DNA from 2 places in the Nonomuraea sp. NPDC049725 genome. Region 1 is predicted to be linked to the other one. Evidence: riboswitches for the same ligand, from Rfam matches in the RefSeq annotation. Region 1 holds a riboswitch; the other holds the start of a gene.
What was found. Region 1 has a riboswitch for thiamine pyrophosphate ahead of thiC (phosphomethylpyrimidine synthase ThiC). Riboswitches for the same ligand answer to the same signal wherever they lie in the genome.

Region 2: another riboswitch for thiamine pyrophosphate. It lies ahead of AB0J53_RS15705 (FAD-dependent oxidoreductase); the one in region 1 lies ahead of thiC (phosphomethylpyrimidine synthase ThiC).

What each region holds. Positions count from the first base shown of each region.
Region 1 is NZ_JBFANJ010000001.1:626,025-633,121, reverse strand. It holds gene AB0J53_RS03280 (DUF72 domain-containing protein) at 1-133, shown strand, start outside; gene AB0J53_RS03275 (NAD(P)-dependent alcohol dehydrogenase) at 200-1,231, shown strand; gene thiC (phosphomethylpyrimidine synthase ThiC) at 1,218-2,708, opposite strand; TPP riboswitch at 2,700-2,812, opposite strand; gene AB0J53_RS03265 (hypothetical protein) at 2,877-3,839, opposite strand; gene AB0J53_RS03260 (hypothetical protein) at 4,321-4,491, opposite strand; gene AB0J53_RS03255 (hypothetical protein) at 4,549-4,722, shown strand; gene AB0J53_RS03250 (AraC family transcriptional regulator) at 4,774-5,742, shown strand; gene AB0J53_RS03245 (styrene monooxygenase/indole monooxygenase family protein) at 5,816-7,036, shown strand; gene AB0J53_RS03240 (flavin reductase family protein) at 7,033-7,097, shown strand, end outside.
Region 2 is NZ_JBFANJ010000005.1:315,904-323,000, reverse strand. It holds gene pknB (Stk1 family PASTA domain-containing Ser/Thr kinase) at 1-1,231, opposite strand, end outside; gene AB0J53_RS15715 (thiazole synthase) at 1,397-2,152, opposite strand; gene thiS (sulfur carrier protein ThiS) at 2,145-2,300, opposite strand; gene AB0J53_RS15705 (FAD-dependent oxidoreductase) at 2,342-3,667, opposite strand; TPP riboswitch at 3,657-3,773, opposite strand; gene AB0J53_RS15700 (FAD-dependent oxidoreductase) at 3,827-4,996, shown strand; gene AB0J53_RS15695 (Rv2175c family DNA-binding protein) at 5,027-5,401, shown strand; gene thiE (thiamine phosphate synthase) at 5,379-6,023, shown strand; gene AB0J53_RS15685 (polyprenyl synthetase family protein) at 6,004-7,071, opposite strand.

The DNA.
Region 1 (7,097 bases):
GTTCGTGCACACGCCGGACAACGCCGAGGCGCTGCCGCTCGCCCGGCGCTTCCACGACGAGGTACGGGCCCGCGTCCCGGGGCTGGAGCCGTTGCCCGAGCCGATGCCCGCCGAGCCGCCGACGCTGTTCTGAGCTCGGGATTTCGGCCGCCCGGAACGTGGCATGTACCGGGGGAGGGCTCGGGAAGCGAGGAGAGGCATGAAAGCTGTCCAGTTGGCCGGCCAGGGGAGCATGCCCGAGGTCGTGACGGTGCCCGACCCCGAGCCGGCTCCCGGTGAGGTGCTGCTCCGGGTCAGGGCGTCCGGGATGTGCCATTCGGACATCGCGGTGATCGAGAACCCGCTGCTCGTCGGGGGCAGCCTGCCGCTGATCCTCGGCCACGAGGGCGCGGGCACGGTGGCGGCGCTCGGCGACGGGGTGACGGGCGTCGAGGTGGGCCAGGACGTGGTGGTGTACGGGCCGTGGGGGTGCGGCACCTGCCGCAACTGCTCCAGGGGCGCGGAGAACTACTGCACCCGGGCCCAGGACCTCGCCATCAAGCCGCCCGGCCTGGGCGCTCCCGGCGCCATGGCCGAGTACATGATCGTCGACGACGTCCGTCACCTGGTCCCGGTGGAGGGGCTGGACCTGGCGCAGGCGGCGCCGCTGACCGACGCGGGGCTCACGCCCTACCACGCGATCAAGCGGAGCCTGGCCAAGCTGGTGCCGGGCAGCACGGCGGTGGTCATCGGGACGGGCGGGCTGGGCCACATGGCGGTCCAGATCCTGCGGGCGATGAGCGCGACGCGGGTGATCGCGCTCGACATCAGCGAGGAGAAGCTGGAGCTGGCCAGGGAGATCGGCGCGCACGAGACCGTGATCTCCGACGAGGCCGCCGCCGGCCGGGTGCGGGAGCTGACCGGCGGGCTGGGCGCCGACCTGGTGCTGGACTTCGTCGGCATCCAGCCCACGGTGACGCTGGCGGGCGCGTGCGCGGGGGTGTGCTCGGACGTGACGATCGTCGGGGTGGCCGACGGCCGCCTGCCCGTCGGGTTCGGCAGCGGCCCGTACGAGATGGCGGTGTCGGTCCCCTACTGGGGCGGCCGGGACGAGCTCATCGAGGTGCTGGCGCTGGCCCGGTCGGGCGCCATCGGCGTGCGCGTGGAGCCGCACTCGCTCGACGAGGCGCCGCGCACGTACCAGCGCCTGCACGACAACGAGATCGTCGGCCGGGCCGTCATCGTCCCGTGAGGTCCCGCAGCTCGTGGCTGATCCGCATCGAGCAGAACCGGGGCCCGCACATCGAGCAGAAGTGCGCGTTCTTGGCGGGCTCGGCGGGCAGCGTCTCGTCGTGGAACGCCCGCGCGGTGGCCGGGTCGAGCGACAGGTCGAACTGGTCCTCCCAGCGGAACTCGAACCGGGCGTCCGACAGCGCGTCGTCCCACGCCTGGGCCTGCGGGTGGCCCTTGGCGAGGTCGGCGGCGTGCGCGGCGATCTTGTACGTGATCACGCCGGTCTTGACGTCGTCCCTGTTGGGCAGGCCGAGGTGCTCCTTGGGCGTGACGTAGCAGAGCATCGCGGTGCCGTACCAGCCGATCATGGCGGCGCCGATGCCCGAGGTGATGTGGTCGTAGCCGGGCGCGATGTCGGTGACCAGCGGGCCGAGCGTGTAGAAGGGGGCGTCGTCGCAGATCTCGCGCTGGAGGTCGACGTTCTCCTTGATCTTGTGCATGGGCACGTGGCCGGGGCCCTCGATCATCACCTGGACGTCGTGGTCGCGGGCGATCCTGGTCAGCTCGCCCAGCGTGCGCAGCTCGGCGAACTGGGCCTCGTCGTTGGCGTCGGCGATCGAGCCGGGGCGCAGGCCGTCGCCCAGCGAGAACGACACGTCGTAGGCGGCGAAGATCTCGCACATGTCGGCGAAGCGCTCGTACAGGAAGCTCTCGCGCCCGTGGGCCACGCACCAGGCGGCCATGATCGAGCCGCCCCGGGAGACGATGCCGGTCTTGCGCCCGGCGGTCAGCGGGACGAACGCGCGGCGCACGCCGGCGTGCACGGTCATGTAGTCGACGCCCTGCTCGCACTGCTCGATCAGCGTCTCGCGGAACACCTCCCACGACAGCTCGGCCGCCTGCCCGCCGACCTTCTCCAGCGCCTGGTAGAGCGGCACGGTGCCGACCGGGACGGGGGAGTTGCGGATGATCCGCTCGCGGGTGGCGTGGATGTCGCGGCCGGTCGACAGGTCCATGATCGTGTCGGCGCCCCACCGGGTGGCCCAGGTCATCTTCTCGACCTCCTCGGCGATCGAGGAGGTGACCGCCGAGTTGCCGATGTTGGCGTTGATCTTCACGAGGAAGTTGCGGCCGATGATCATCGGTTCGGACTCGGGGTGGTTGACGTTGGCGGGGATGATGGCCCGGCCCGCGGCGACCTCCTGCCGGACGAACTCCGGCTCGACGCCCTCCCGGACCGCCACGAACTCCATCTCGGGCGTGATCGTCCCGGCCCGCGCGCAGCCCACCTGCGTGACGGGCCCGCCGGCGCGGGCCCGGATCCACTCCGCGCGCCTCGGCGCCAGCCCCCGGGCCAGGTCGACGGTGACCTCCGGGTCGGTGTACGGGCCCGAGGTGTCGTAGAGGCGGACGCGCTCGCCGTTGGACAGTCTGATCTCGCGCATCGGCACGCGGAGATCCCCGGTGTAGACCTTGGAAAAACGCGCGTCGCTCATCGCGCAACTCCCTTCGCCGGCATTACCCGGAGCAGGTTCTGGCGGTCGGCGGCTGGGCAGCCGTCCTCTCAGCCCGGTCGCACCGGGCTCCCGCGTTGGACCCGGTCAACGTAACCCGGCGAAGAAAGTCATGCAAGATCGGCCGAATTAGTGGCGGCCGTTTATGGCTCAGTCGAGGCCGAGTTCGCGGCGGGCGCGGGCATAGCGGCGACCGGGGGTGAGCGAGCCGGCCGACCAGGGCAGGATCTCCGGGACGCGGCGGCCGGCGTTCATGAGCAGGCTCTGGGCGCGCGCGTGGTGGCCCCCGTAGTAGAAGGCGGCGCCGAACAGGTGCATCGCCTCCACGGACCGGGGGTGCGGCCGGGGCCTGGCGTGCCAGGTGTCGACGGCGTCGATCAGCTCCTCGGCCACGTACGGGTCGCGGAAGTGCGCTTCGAGCACCTCCTGGGCGTCGCGGCCCGAGGCGGCGATCTCGCTCCAGGCGACCTCGAAATGGGCCAGCGGCAGCATCGCGGTGACGAGGTCGCCGGGGCCTGCGGTGGCCGCGGCGGTGCGGGCGAAGGCCAGCACCTCCTCGTCGGAGCCGTGCCACTTGCCGCACAGCGCCTGGGCGCGGGTGTAGTGCCCGGCGAACAGGCGGGGCGCGCGGCTGGTCAGCTCCTCCCACAGGCGGTCCAGCTCGTCCCGGTCGCCCAGGCCCATGGCCTGCCACTGCAGGACGTCCCACGGCACCGGGTCTCCGGGGTCCGCCTCGGCGGCCCGGCGCAGCGGCTCGGCGGCGGTGGCGAGCTGCTCGTGGAAGCGGCCGGTGAGGTCGTCGCGCAGCTCCCAGGCGTGCTGCACCCGGGCCGCGCCCAGCCACAGCAGCGCGTCGGGATCGTCGCCGGCCAGCCGCTCCAGCGCGTCGAGGTGCGCCTCGGCGGCCGTGGCGAGCTCGGTGACGCGCAGGGCACGCAGCTCGTGGTCGTCGCGGGCCTGCCTGATCAGGTCCAGGCCGCGCTCCAGCCGCCCGGCGCGGACGCGGCGCAGGGCGACGTCCAGCGCGGGGTCGTGCCACGCCCTGCCCACCTGCATGCGGGAGGTCTTCTCCAGGACGAACGCGGCGGCGCGAAACACCTTGACCGGGATCACGGCTGATGAATATCGCGAAGTGTCGTGCCGGCGCAATGAGAAATACGCCATGTCGGATCATTGAGCTTATTAAGCTGCGGTTATATGGCACGACAATTGCTCTGGCCATTTTCAGCTTATCTCGGTGAGGCCCGGAGGTATCCCGATGTGCGGTGAACCGCTGATGCCGGCTCCGGTGGCCGCCGCACTCGACGAGTACCGGAGGCTGCGCGACAGGCACGGGCCGTGCTGGGGCGAGGAGCCGCTGGCGTACGTGACCCAGGCCCGGGCCACGGTCTTCCTCGACCGGCGCCACGACTACTGGGGCCCGGCGCTGCGCCAGCTCGCCGAGCGCTTCCCGGGCACGAGCTGCGGGCCGTCACCCGGGTGGCCTTCGGCGAGTTCCGCACGGCGCTGCTGCCCGACTCCGCGCCACCGCCTCCGCCCCGCCCGGCTGGGAGCGGGTGTACGCGCGCGTCGACGGCCCGCTGACCGCCGAGTCCTACGCCGAGGCGATCCTGCTCGGCCGCACGTTCGCCACCACCGGGCCGTGGCTGGAGCTCACGGTGAACGGCGAGGGGCCCGGCGCCACGCTGGACGTCGCGCCGGGGGAGCGGGTGGAGATCGCGGTGACCTCGATCGGGCCCGAGGTCGAGACGCTGGAGATCCGCACCGCCGACGGGGTGCTCGCGCAGGGCCCGCCCGGCACACCAGCCCGGTCTGCCTGGACGTGGCCGGCGGGCACGTGGCCCGGCAGGCGGACGTGCGCTGGTGCCTGGCCTGGCTGGACCGGCTGGCCGAGGTGGTGCGCGAGTTCGGCCGATTCGACACCGAGGAGCAGTACGGCGACCACCTCGACCTGTACGAACGCGCCAGGAAGGTGTATCGGAGCCGGCTCCCCTGATCTGTGCATTTTTGCCTGGAACGCTGCCGCAGATCATGTCGATGATCGGGCATGGACGGTGTTCTGCTCGGCAACAGCCCGCTGTTCGCCAGCTCGGATCTCGACGAGGTGCGGGAGCAGGTCGGACGGGTGTTCTGCCCGCACCGGCTGGACGTGACCGGCGACGCCGGGCTGCTGGCCGCCCGCTTCAACTCCGCGCAGCTCGGCTCCGTGCGCGTCAGCTACCTCGACTACGGCGCCGAGGTGCGCATCGAGCCGGGCGAGCTGGAGTCGTTCTACCTGGTGCAGATCCCGATCGCCGGGCGCAGCCTGATCCGGTGCGGCGGCCAGGAGATCGTCTCGACGCCGGGGCTGGCCTCGCTGCCGTCGCCGACCGAGCGCCTGGACATGCGCTGGGGCGCGGGCTGCCCGCAGCTCATCGTCAAGTTCGACCGGCAGGCCGTGGAAGGCGCGGTCGAGCAGTTGCTCGGCGAGCCGGTCGCCGAGCCGGTGGTGTTCGACCTGGGCGTGGACCTGACCGGCGCGTGGGGGCAGGGCTGGCGGGCGATGGCCGGGCTGCTCGTCGGCGCCGCCGAGACCGGAGGCGCGCAGCCGCTGGCCGCCGCCCATCTGGAGAACGCCCTGCTGTTCAGCCTCGTCACCACGCAGCCGTCCAACTACCTGGGCCGGCTGATCGCGCCCCGGCCCGCGGCGGTGCCCAAGGTGGTGCGCCGGGCGATGGCGTTCATCGACGAGCACGCCCACCTGCCGATCACCACCGGCGACGTGGCGCGGGCCGTGGCCGTGAGCGTCCGTTCGCTCCAGGAGGGCTTCCGCGCCCACCTCGGGATCACCCCGATGGCGCACCTGCGCGACGTGCGGATGGCCCGGGTGCACGCCGAGCTGCTGGCGGGAGACCCGGCCCGGTGCACGGTGACCACGGTCGCCGCCCGGTGGGGCTTCCTCCACCAGGGCCGCTTCGCCGCCGCCTACCGCGACAGGTACGGCCGCGCGCCCTCGGCCACGCTGCGGCTGAGCTGACTCCGCGTCCAGCGGACGGGATCCGCGCTCAGCGGATGGCTCGGCCGGGGGGCCGGAAAATACCGTTCCCGGTATGCGAAAGATTCTGATCGTCGGCGCCGGGCAGTCTGGACTGCACCTGGCGCTCGGGCTGCTGAAGAACGGTTACGACGTCACCGTGGTCTCCAACCGGACCCCGGACGACATCCGCGACGGCCGGGTCATGTCGAGCCAGGCCATGTTCGGCACCACGCTGGGTCATGAGCGCGCGCTCGGCCTGGACCACTGGCCGCACTGCCCGCCCATCGACGGCATCCGGTTCGCCGTCGCGGGGCCCGACGGCGGCCAGGCGATCGGCTGGGCGGCCCGGCTGCGCGAGCCCGCCCGCAGCGTCGACCAGCGGGTCAAGATGCCCGCCTGGCTGGCCGAGGTCGAGGAGCTGGGCGGCCGGGTCGAGATCCGCGACGTGACGCCCGCCGACCTGGAGACCTACGCCGCCACGCACGACCTGGTCCTGGTGGCCGCCGGCAAGGGCAAGATCGCTTCGCTGTTCGAGCGGGACGCCGCCAGGTCCCCCTACGACGCGCCGCAGCGGGCGCTCGCGCTCACCTACGTCACCGGCCTGGCGCCCAGGCCAGAGCACTCGGCGGTGTGCTTCAACGTGATCCCGGGCGTGGGCGAGTACTTCGTCTTCCCCGCGCTGACCGTGACCGGCCCGTGCGAGATCATGGTGTTCGAGGGCGTCCCCGGCGGCCCGATGGACTGCTGGGGCGAGGTGCGCACCCCCGCCGAGCACCTGGCCACGAGCCGGTCGATCCTGGAGACGTTCCTGCCGTGGGAGGCCGCCCGGTGCGACGGGATCGAGCTGACCGACGCGATGGGCACGCTGACCGGCCGGTTCGCGCCGACCGTGCGGCGGCCGGTCGCGCTGCTGCCCACCGGCGCCCCGGTGCTGGGCGTCGCCGACGTGGTGACGCTCAACGACCCCATCACCGGCCAGGGCGCGGGCAACGCGGCCCGGTGCGCCGCCGCCTACCTCCAGGCGATCCTGGAGCACGGCGACCGGCCGTTCGACCAGGCGTGGATGGAGCGTACGTTCGAGCGGTTCTGGGAGCAGGCGCGTCACGTCACCGACTGGACCAACGCGCTGCTCGCCCCGCCCCCGCCGCACGTGCTGGAGATCCTGGGCGCGGCCGGGTCGCTGCCCGAGGTGGCCTCGCGCTTCGTCAACGGCTTCGACGACCCGACGGACTTCGCCGAGTGGTTCATGGACCCGGACAGCGCCCGGCGCTATCTGGCCGAGGTGTCGTCGTGAGGGCGCTGCGTGACGCGCTCGGCCGCTACGCCACCGGGGTGGCCGTGGTGACCACCGCCCT
Region 2 (7,097 bases), on a different contig from region 1:
TCTCCAGGACGAGCCCCTCGGCCACCTCCTCGTCGTGGCGGCCCTCCACGCGGCGCACCTTGAAGCCCAGGTTGCGGGCGTTCTGCTCGGCGACCGCGAGGTTCTTGCCGACGAGGTCGGGCACCACGGCCAGCGTCTTCTGCGAGAAGTAGAGGCCGGTCAGCGCCACGGCGACGACCATCACCGCGGCCAGCCCCACCAGGAACCAGTTGGGCCGGAACCCGCCGCCCTTGCCCCGCCCGCGCGGCGGGGGCGGCGGCGCGGCCGGCACCTCGGCGCGCGGCTGGATCAGCGTGTGCGCGGGAGCGGCGGCGGGCGGCATCGTGGACGGCATCGGGTGCGGCCTGGAGTGGGCGCCGGACGCGCGGCCGGGCTCGCTCAGCCGGGGCAGCGTGCGGTGCGCCTCGACGGCCGCCACCAGCATCGCGGTCGCGTCGGCCGGGCGGTCGTGCGGCTCGCGGGCCGTGGCGTGCGCCACCAGCGCGTCGATCTGCGGCGGCACGTCGTGGATCAGGGACGACGGCGCCGGGACCGTGTCGTGGACGTGCCGGTAGGCCACCGACATGGGCGTCTCGCCGTCGTACGGCTGCCTGCCGGTGACCAGCTCGAACAGCATGATGCCCGCCGCGTAGACGTCGCTGCGCACGTCGGCGCCGCCGGTCGTCACCTGCTCGGGCGACATGTAGCCGATCGTGCCGATCATCACGCCGGTGCGCGTCTGGTTGGTCGCCTCGATCGCCCTGGCCAGGCCGAAGTCCACGACCTTGACCCGGCCGTCGGCGGTCAGCAGCACGTTCTCGGGCTTGACGTCACGGTGGACCATCCCGGCCTGGTGGGCCGCGCCGAGCGCCGCCAGCACCGGGATCATGATCTCCAGCGCCTCGCGGGCCGGCAGCCGGTCGCGCTCGCGCAGGATGTCACGCAGCGTCTTGCCCGGCACGTACTCCATCGACAGATAGACCACGTCGGTGTCGGTGCCCTGGTCGAAGACGTGCACCACGTTGGGGTGGGAGAGGCTGGCCACCGACTTCGCCTCGCCGATGAACCTGCGCACGAACGCCGGGTCGTCGGCGAGCGAGCGGTGCATGACCTTCAGCGCGACGGTCCGGTCCAGCCGGATGTCGAGCGCGAGGTAGACGGTCGCCATGCCGCCCCGGGCGATCCGGGACTCGACGCGGTAGCGTCCATCGAGCAGCCGGCCGACCAACGGGTCGGCAGTCGTCGTGTCCACCCCGCTGAGTTTACGGGCGTTTCGCACCCGGGAGGGCCTGACCATCCGAAACCGATGCCGACCCGTGCCCCGCCCGGCCTCTCACGTGCCCCGCCGTCGCACAGGCCACCCCGGCACCGGCCCCGGAGAGCCGGTGCGTCCCCGGCAGACGGGAAGAAGGTCCCGTCAGGGGGTCAGCGGGGAGGACGCCTCGGCGTAGCGGCGGCGCGGGATGCGCCCCGCCTGCCGCGCCATGCGGCCCGCGCGGACCGCCTCGCGCATCGCCGCCGCCATCAGGTCGGGCCGCTGGGCCCGCGTCACGGCGGTGGCCAGGAGCACGGCGTCGCAGCCCAGCTCCATCGCCAGCGCCGCGTCACTGGCCGTGCCGATGCCCGCGTCCAGGATGACCGGAACCCCGGCCGCCTCGACGATCAGCTCGATGTTGTGCGGGTTGCGGATGCCCAGCCCGGAGCCGATCGGCGCGCCCAGCGGCATCACCGCAGCGCATCCGGCCTGCTCCAGCCGGCGGGCGAGCGCCGGGTCGTCGCCGATGTAGGGCAGCACGGTGAACCCGTCGGCCACGAGCCGCTCGGCCGCGTCGAACGTCTCGATCGGGTCGGGCAGCAGGGTTCGCTCGTCGGCGATGACCTCCAGCTTGACCCACGAGGTGCCCAGCGCCTCCCGGGCGAGCCGGGCCGTCAGCACCGCGTCGCCCGCGGTGAAACAGCCCGCCGTGTTGGGCAGCACCTTGATGCCGCGCTCGCGCAGCACGTCCAGCACCGAGCCGCGGGCGGCCGGGTCGAGCCGCCGCATGGCCACCGTCGTCAGCTCGGTGCCCGACGCGGCCAGCGCCTGGTCCAGCACCTCCAGCGACGGCGCGCCGCCGGTGCCCATGATGAGCCGGGAGGAGAACTTCTCCCCGGCGATGATCAGGTCATCCACCTTGCACCGCCGTCAGCACCTCCACGCGGTCGCTGTCGCGCAGCGCCGTCGTCTCCCACGCGCCGCGCGCGACGACCTCGTCGTTCACGGCCACCGCGACGCCGGTGGTGGCGGTGGTCAGGGTCTGTACGGCCTGTGCGACGGTCATGCCGTCAGCCACGTCGTGCGTACTTCCATTGATCATCAATTTCATGAAATATCCCGAAATCTAGCGGGTGAGCACAGGGACGCGAGGTCGCCCTCCTCGCCCTGCAGGATCGCGGCCGTGAGCGGGGCCATCAGCACCCCGCCCCGGAAATGCCCCGTGGCCAGCACCAGCCCCGGGGCCGAGCCGGGGCCGATGATCGGCAGGTTGTCCGGCGTGCCCGGCCGCAGCCCCGCCACCACGTCGGCGACCTCCAGCTCCGTCACCCCCGGGACCAGCTCCCTGGCGTCGCGCAGCAGCTCGTACAGTCCGCCGGCGGTCACCCGGGTGTCGAACCCGAGCTCCTCCTGCGTGGCCCCCACCACGAGCTCCCCGTCGCCCCGGGGCACCAGGTAGACCGGCGTGCCGTGCACCATCCCGCGCACGCACCGGCCCAGCAGCGGCTCGGGGGAGCGCAGGCGCATGATCTGCCCCTTGACCGGCCGTACCGGAACGTCGGCCAGCCCGGCGCTCCACGCCCCGGCGGCCAGGACCACCCGCTCGCCGAAGATCTCCTCCCCGGACTCCAGGCGTACGCCGGTCACCCGGCCGCCCTCGCGCGACAGCCCCGCCACGCGCTCCCGTACCAGCGGGACGCCCCGCCGCTCCAGGGCCACGAGCAGGGCGGCGGTGACGCGGCGCGGGTCCACCCACGCGTCGCCGGGCGCCAGCAGACCGCCGCGCACGGACGGCGCCAGCATCGGCTCCAGCCGCCGGCACTCGCGCCCGGTCAGCCGCTCCACCGGCAGGCCGAGCTTCTCCATGAACGCGGCCAGCTCCCCGAGCGCGGCCAGGTCGTCCCCGCCGAACGCCACGTCCAGTGTCCCGTCGGACCGCAGATCCAGCACGTCCCGCTGCTCGGCCGACACCCCGCCGAGCATCGAGAGCCCATCGAGCGGGTCGACCCCTGCGGCGCCCTCGTGGGAGGACGCCGCGCCGGGCCCGGAGACGACGGGACCGCTCGCACCCCCGGCCCGTGCCGCGCCGCCGGATCCCGCGGGAGGTCCGTCCAGGGAGGCGCCTCCGGAGGGCAGGGGTGCGCCGGTGGCGGTGGGGCCGCTCGTGTGGGCGCCGGTCCGTCCAGGGGGGAGGGCGGCGTCGGCGGTGAGGTCGGCGGCGAAGGCGGGCCAGCGGCGCAGGGCGGCGATGCCGAGCCGGAGCAGCGGCTCCTCGGTGTAGGTCACCTCGCTGACCGGCGCCAGCATCCCGGCCGCGGCGTGGGAGGCGCCCGAGGCGGGGGCCGGGTCGACCACGGTGACGGCGCGGCCCGAGCGGGCTAGGCGCCAGGCGATCGACAGTCCGACGACTCCGCCGCCCACGATCACGTCCATGTCCGCTCCCTTCGCCGGCATGATCCGGATCAGGTGTCTTGCGGTCGAAGGCCCGGTGAAGCCTTCCTCTCAGCCCGGTTACGGCCGGACTCCCGCGCGTCTTACGTCCCCCAGCCTACGGCCTCGGTGCGACGCCGCGGCACCGCCCCCGTTATGGTCATGAACGTGAATCGCGTCGTGGTGGTGGGAGCGGGTCTTGCGGGCGTGCGCAGCGTCGAGGCGCTGCGGGCACGGGGGTTCGGCGGCCGGATCACGTTGATCGGCCAGGAACGGCACCGGCCCTACGATCGGCCGCCGTTGTCGAAGGCGGTGCTGCTCGGCTCGGCCGACTCCAGCTTCGTCGACTCCGACCTGGACGCGCTGGAGGTGGACTTCAGGCCGGGCGTCTCGGCCAAGTCGCTGCGTGCGGGCGTGGTGGAGACGACCGAGGGCGAGCTGGGCTACGACGGCCTGGTCATCGCGACGGGCGCGGAGCCGATCCCGCTGCCGGGTGACGGCCCGCAGCACGTGCTGCGGACGCTGGACGACTCGCTGGAGCTGCGGGCCCGCCTGGTGCCGGGCGCGCGGGTGGTGGTCGCGGGCGCGGGCTGGATCGGCGCGGAGGTGGCCACGGCCGCCCGCCGGGCCGGCTGCGCCGTCACCGTGCTGGAGGCGGGCCGGACCCCGCTGGCGCAGGCGGTCGGCGAGGAGATCGGCGCCCGGACGGAGAGCTGGTACGACGGCATCGACCTGCGGCTGGACACGATGGTCGCGTCGGTCGACGAGGGCGGCGTGGAGCTGGTCGGCGGCGGGTTCGTGGAGGCGCACGTGGTCGTGGCGGGCATCGGCGTCCGCCCGGCCGTGGAGTGGCTGGCGGGCTCGGACGTCGACCTGCACAACGGCGTGGTCACGGACGAGCGGCTGCGCACGTCGCTGCCCGGCGTGGTGGCGGTGGGCGACTGCGCCGCCTGGTGGTCGAGCCGCTACGGCACCCGGCTGCGCGTGGAGCACTGGGACACCGCGCTGAGCGCCCCGGAGGTGGCCGCCGCGACGCTGCTGGGCGAGGAGGCCGTGTACGATCCGGTCCCGTACTTCTGGTCGGAGCAGTTCGGCCACATGGTGCAGTACGCCGGCCACCACCCGGCGGGCGAGCGCCTGCTCTACCGGGGCGGGCCGGAGGGCAAGTGGTCGGCCTGCTGGCTGACGGCCGAGGGCGGGCTGGCGGCGGTGCTGGCCGTCGACCGGCCCCGCGACCTCGTGCAGGGCCGCCGGATCATCCAGGAGGGCCGTCGTCTGTACGCGGAACGCCTGGTAGATCCAGATGTACCCCTACGGGATTGTGTTGTTTGAGCAAGCGCGGCATGTGGTAGTTGTGGTTTCGTGACGCTTTCTGTTGCACAGATCGACCGGGAGACCGACCAGCTCGTTGACGAGTGGCTCACTCTCCCCGAAGTGGCCCAGCGCCTCGACCTCTCGATGGGACGGGCCAAGCAACTCCTCAAGGATCACAAGCTGCTCGGCGTGCGCCGCGGCAGCGGCGGGCCACAGGTGCCCGCGGTGTTCCTCGACGGAAAGGACGTGGTGAAAGGCCTTCCGGGCACGCTGACCGTGCTCCGCGACGCCGGGTACGACGATGTGGAGGCGCTGCGCTGGCTGTTCACCCCTGACGACTCGCTGCCGGGGTCGCCCGTCCAGGCGATCAAGGCCGGTCGTCACACCGAGGTCAAGCGCCGTGCCCAAGCCCTCGCTTTCTGACGCCCGCCTCTACCTGTGCACCGACGGGCGGCGTGACAGGGGCGACCTGGCCGATTTCCTCGACGCGGCGCTGGCCGGCGGCGTGGACATCGTCCAGTTGCGGGAGAAGGGCCTGGAGGCGCGCGAGGAGCTCGCGCTCCTGGAGGTCTTCCGCGACGCCTGCGACCGGCACGGCCGGCTGCTGGCGGTCAACGACCGGGCCGACATCGCCTTCGCCGCCCGGCCTGACGTGCTCCATCTGGGGCAGGACGACCTTCCGGTGACGGTCGCGCGAGAAATGCTCGGCGACGACATCGTCATCGGTCGGTCCACCCACTCCGCTGCCGAGGCTTCCGCCGCGGCGGTGGAGGAGGGCGTCGACTATTTCTGCTGTGGGCCGATCTGGCCCACGCCGACCAAGCCGGGCCGGCACGCGCCGGGCCCGTCGCTGCTCCGGCACGCGGCGGCGCTCGGCAGTGACCGGCCCTGGTTCGGCATCGGCGGCATCGACCTGGCCAACCTGGACGAGGTCATGTCCTACGGGGTTCGCCGCGTCGTGGTGGTGCGCGCCATCACCGAGGCCGACGACCCCGGGGCAGCCGCCGCCGAGTTCGCCAAGCGGCTCACGTCCGCCGTGACGTAGCCGCCACGGCGAGCCCGGCCAGCGCGGTGCGGGCTTCGGGCGTGATCGGCGCCTGGTCGAGCGAGGCGAGCGCCTCGCCGAGATAGTCGCCGATCATGTCCTCGCACGCCCGCAGCGCGCCCGTGCCCTCGATGATCTCGCGCAGCGCGGCCACGCCAGGCTCGTCGAGCGCGGGGTCGCCGAGCAGGCGGCGCACCACGCCGGCCTGCTCGGGGGTGGCGGCGGCCAGGGTGCGCGCCACCAGCATCGTCCGCTTGCCCTCGCGCAGGTCGTCGCCGGCCGGCTTGCCGGTCTGCGCGGGGTCCCCGAACACGCCAAGGATGTCGTCGCGCAGCTGGAAGGCGATGCCGACCCGGGTGCCGTACGTGGTGCACAGCTCGTCGATCCACGGCTCCAGGCCGCCGGAGGCGAGCGCCAGGCCGAGGCGGAGCGGGTGCTCGACGGAGTACTTGCCGCTCTTGTACAGGGCCACGCGCAGCGCCGAGTCGAAGGTGTTCTCGCCGTGCGCCTGCTCCAGCAGGTCGAGATACTGGCCGCACATAAGCTCGGTGCGCATGTGGTCGTGCACCGGCTGGGCCGCCGCCAGCGCCCGCGCGGGCAGGCCGCTGGTGCGCCACATCTCGCCCGACCAGATCAGCAGCAGGTTGCCGAGCAGGATCGCGGCGCCCTCGCCGAACTGCGTGGCCGAGCCGTGCCAGCCCGACTTCTCGTGCAGCGTCTGGAAGCGCCGGTGGGCGGCGGGCATGCCGCGGCGCAGGTCGCTCTTGTCCATCACGTCGTCGTGCACCAGGGCGCTGGCCTGAAGCAGCTCCAGCGAGGCGGCGGCGGTGAAGATCTCCGGCACGTCGCCGCCTCCGGCAGCTCGCCAGCCCCAGTAGCAGAAGGCCGGGCGCAGTCTCTTGCCGCCCGCCAGCAGCTCGTCGGCGGCGGTGCGCAGCGGTTCCAGGTCGGGGTCGCCGGTGACGGGCAACTGCCGTTCGACGAACTCCCTGATGCGACGGTCCACCTGGGCGCGCAGGTTGTCCATCTTCGCGGCGTCTGTGCTCATGCCTTGAGACTAGTGGCCGGACATAT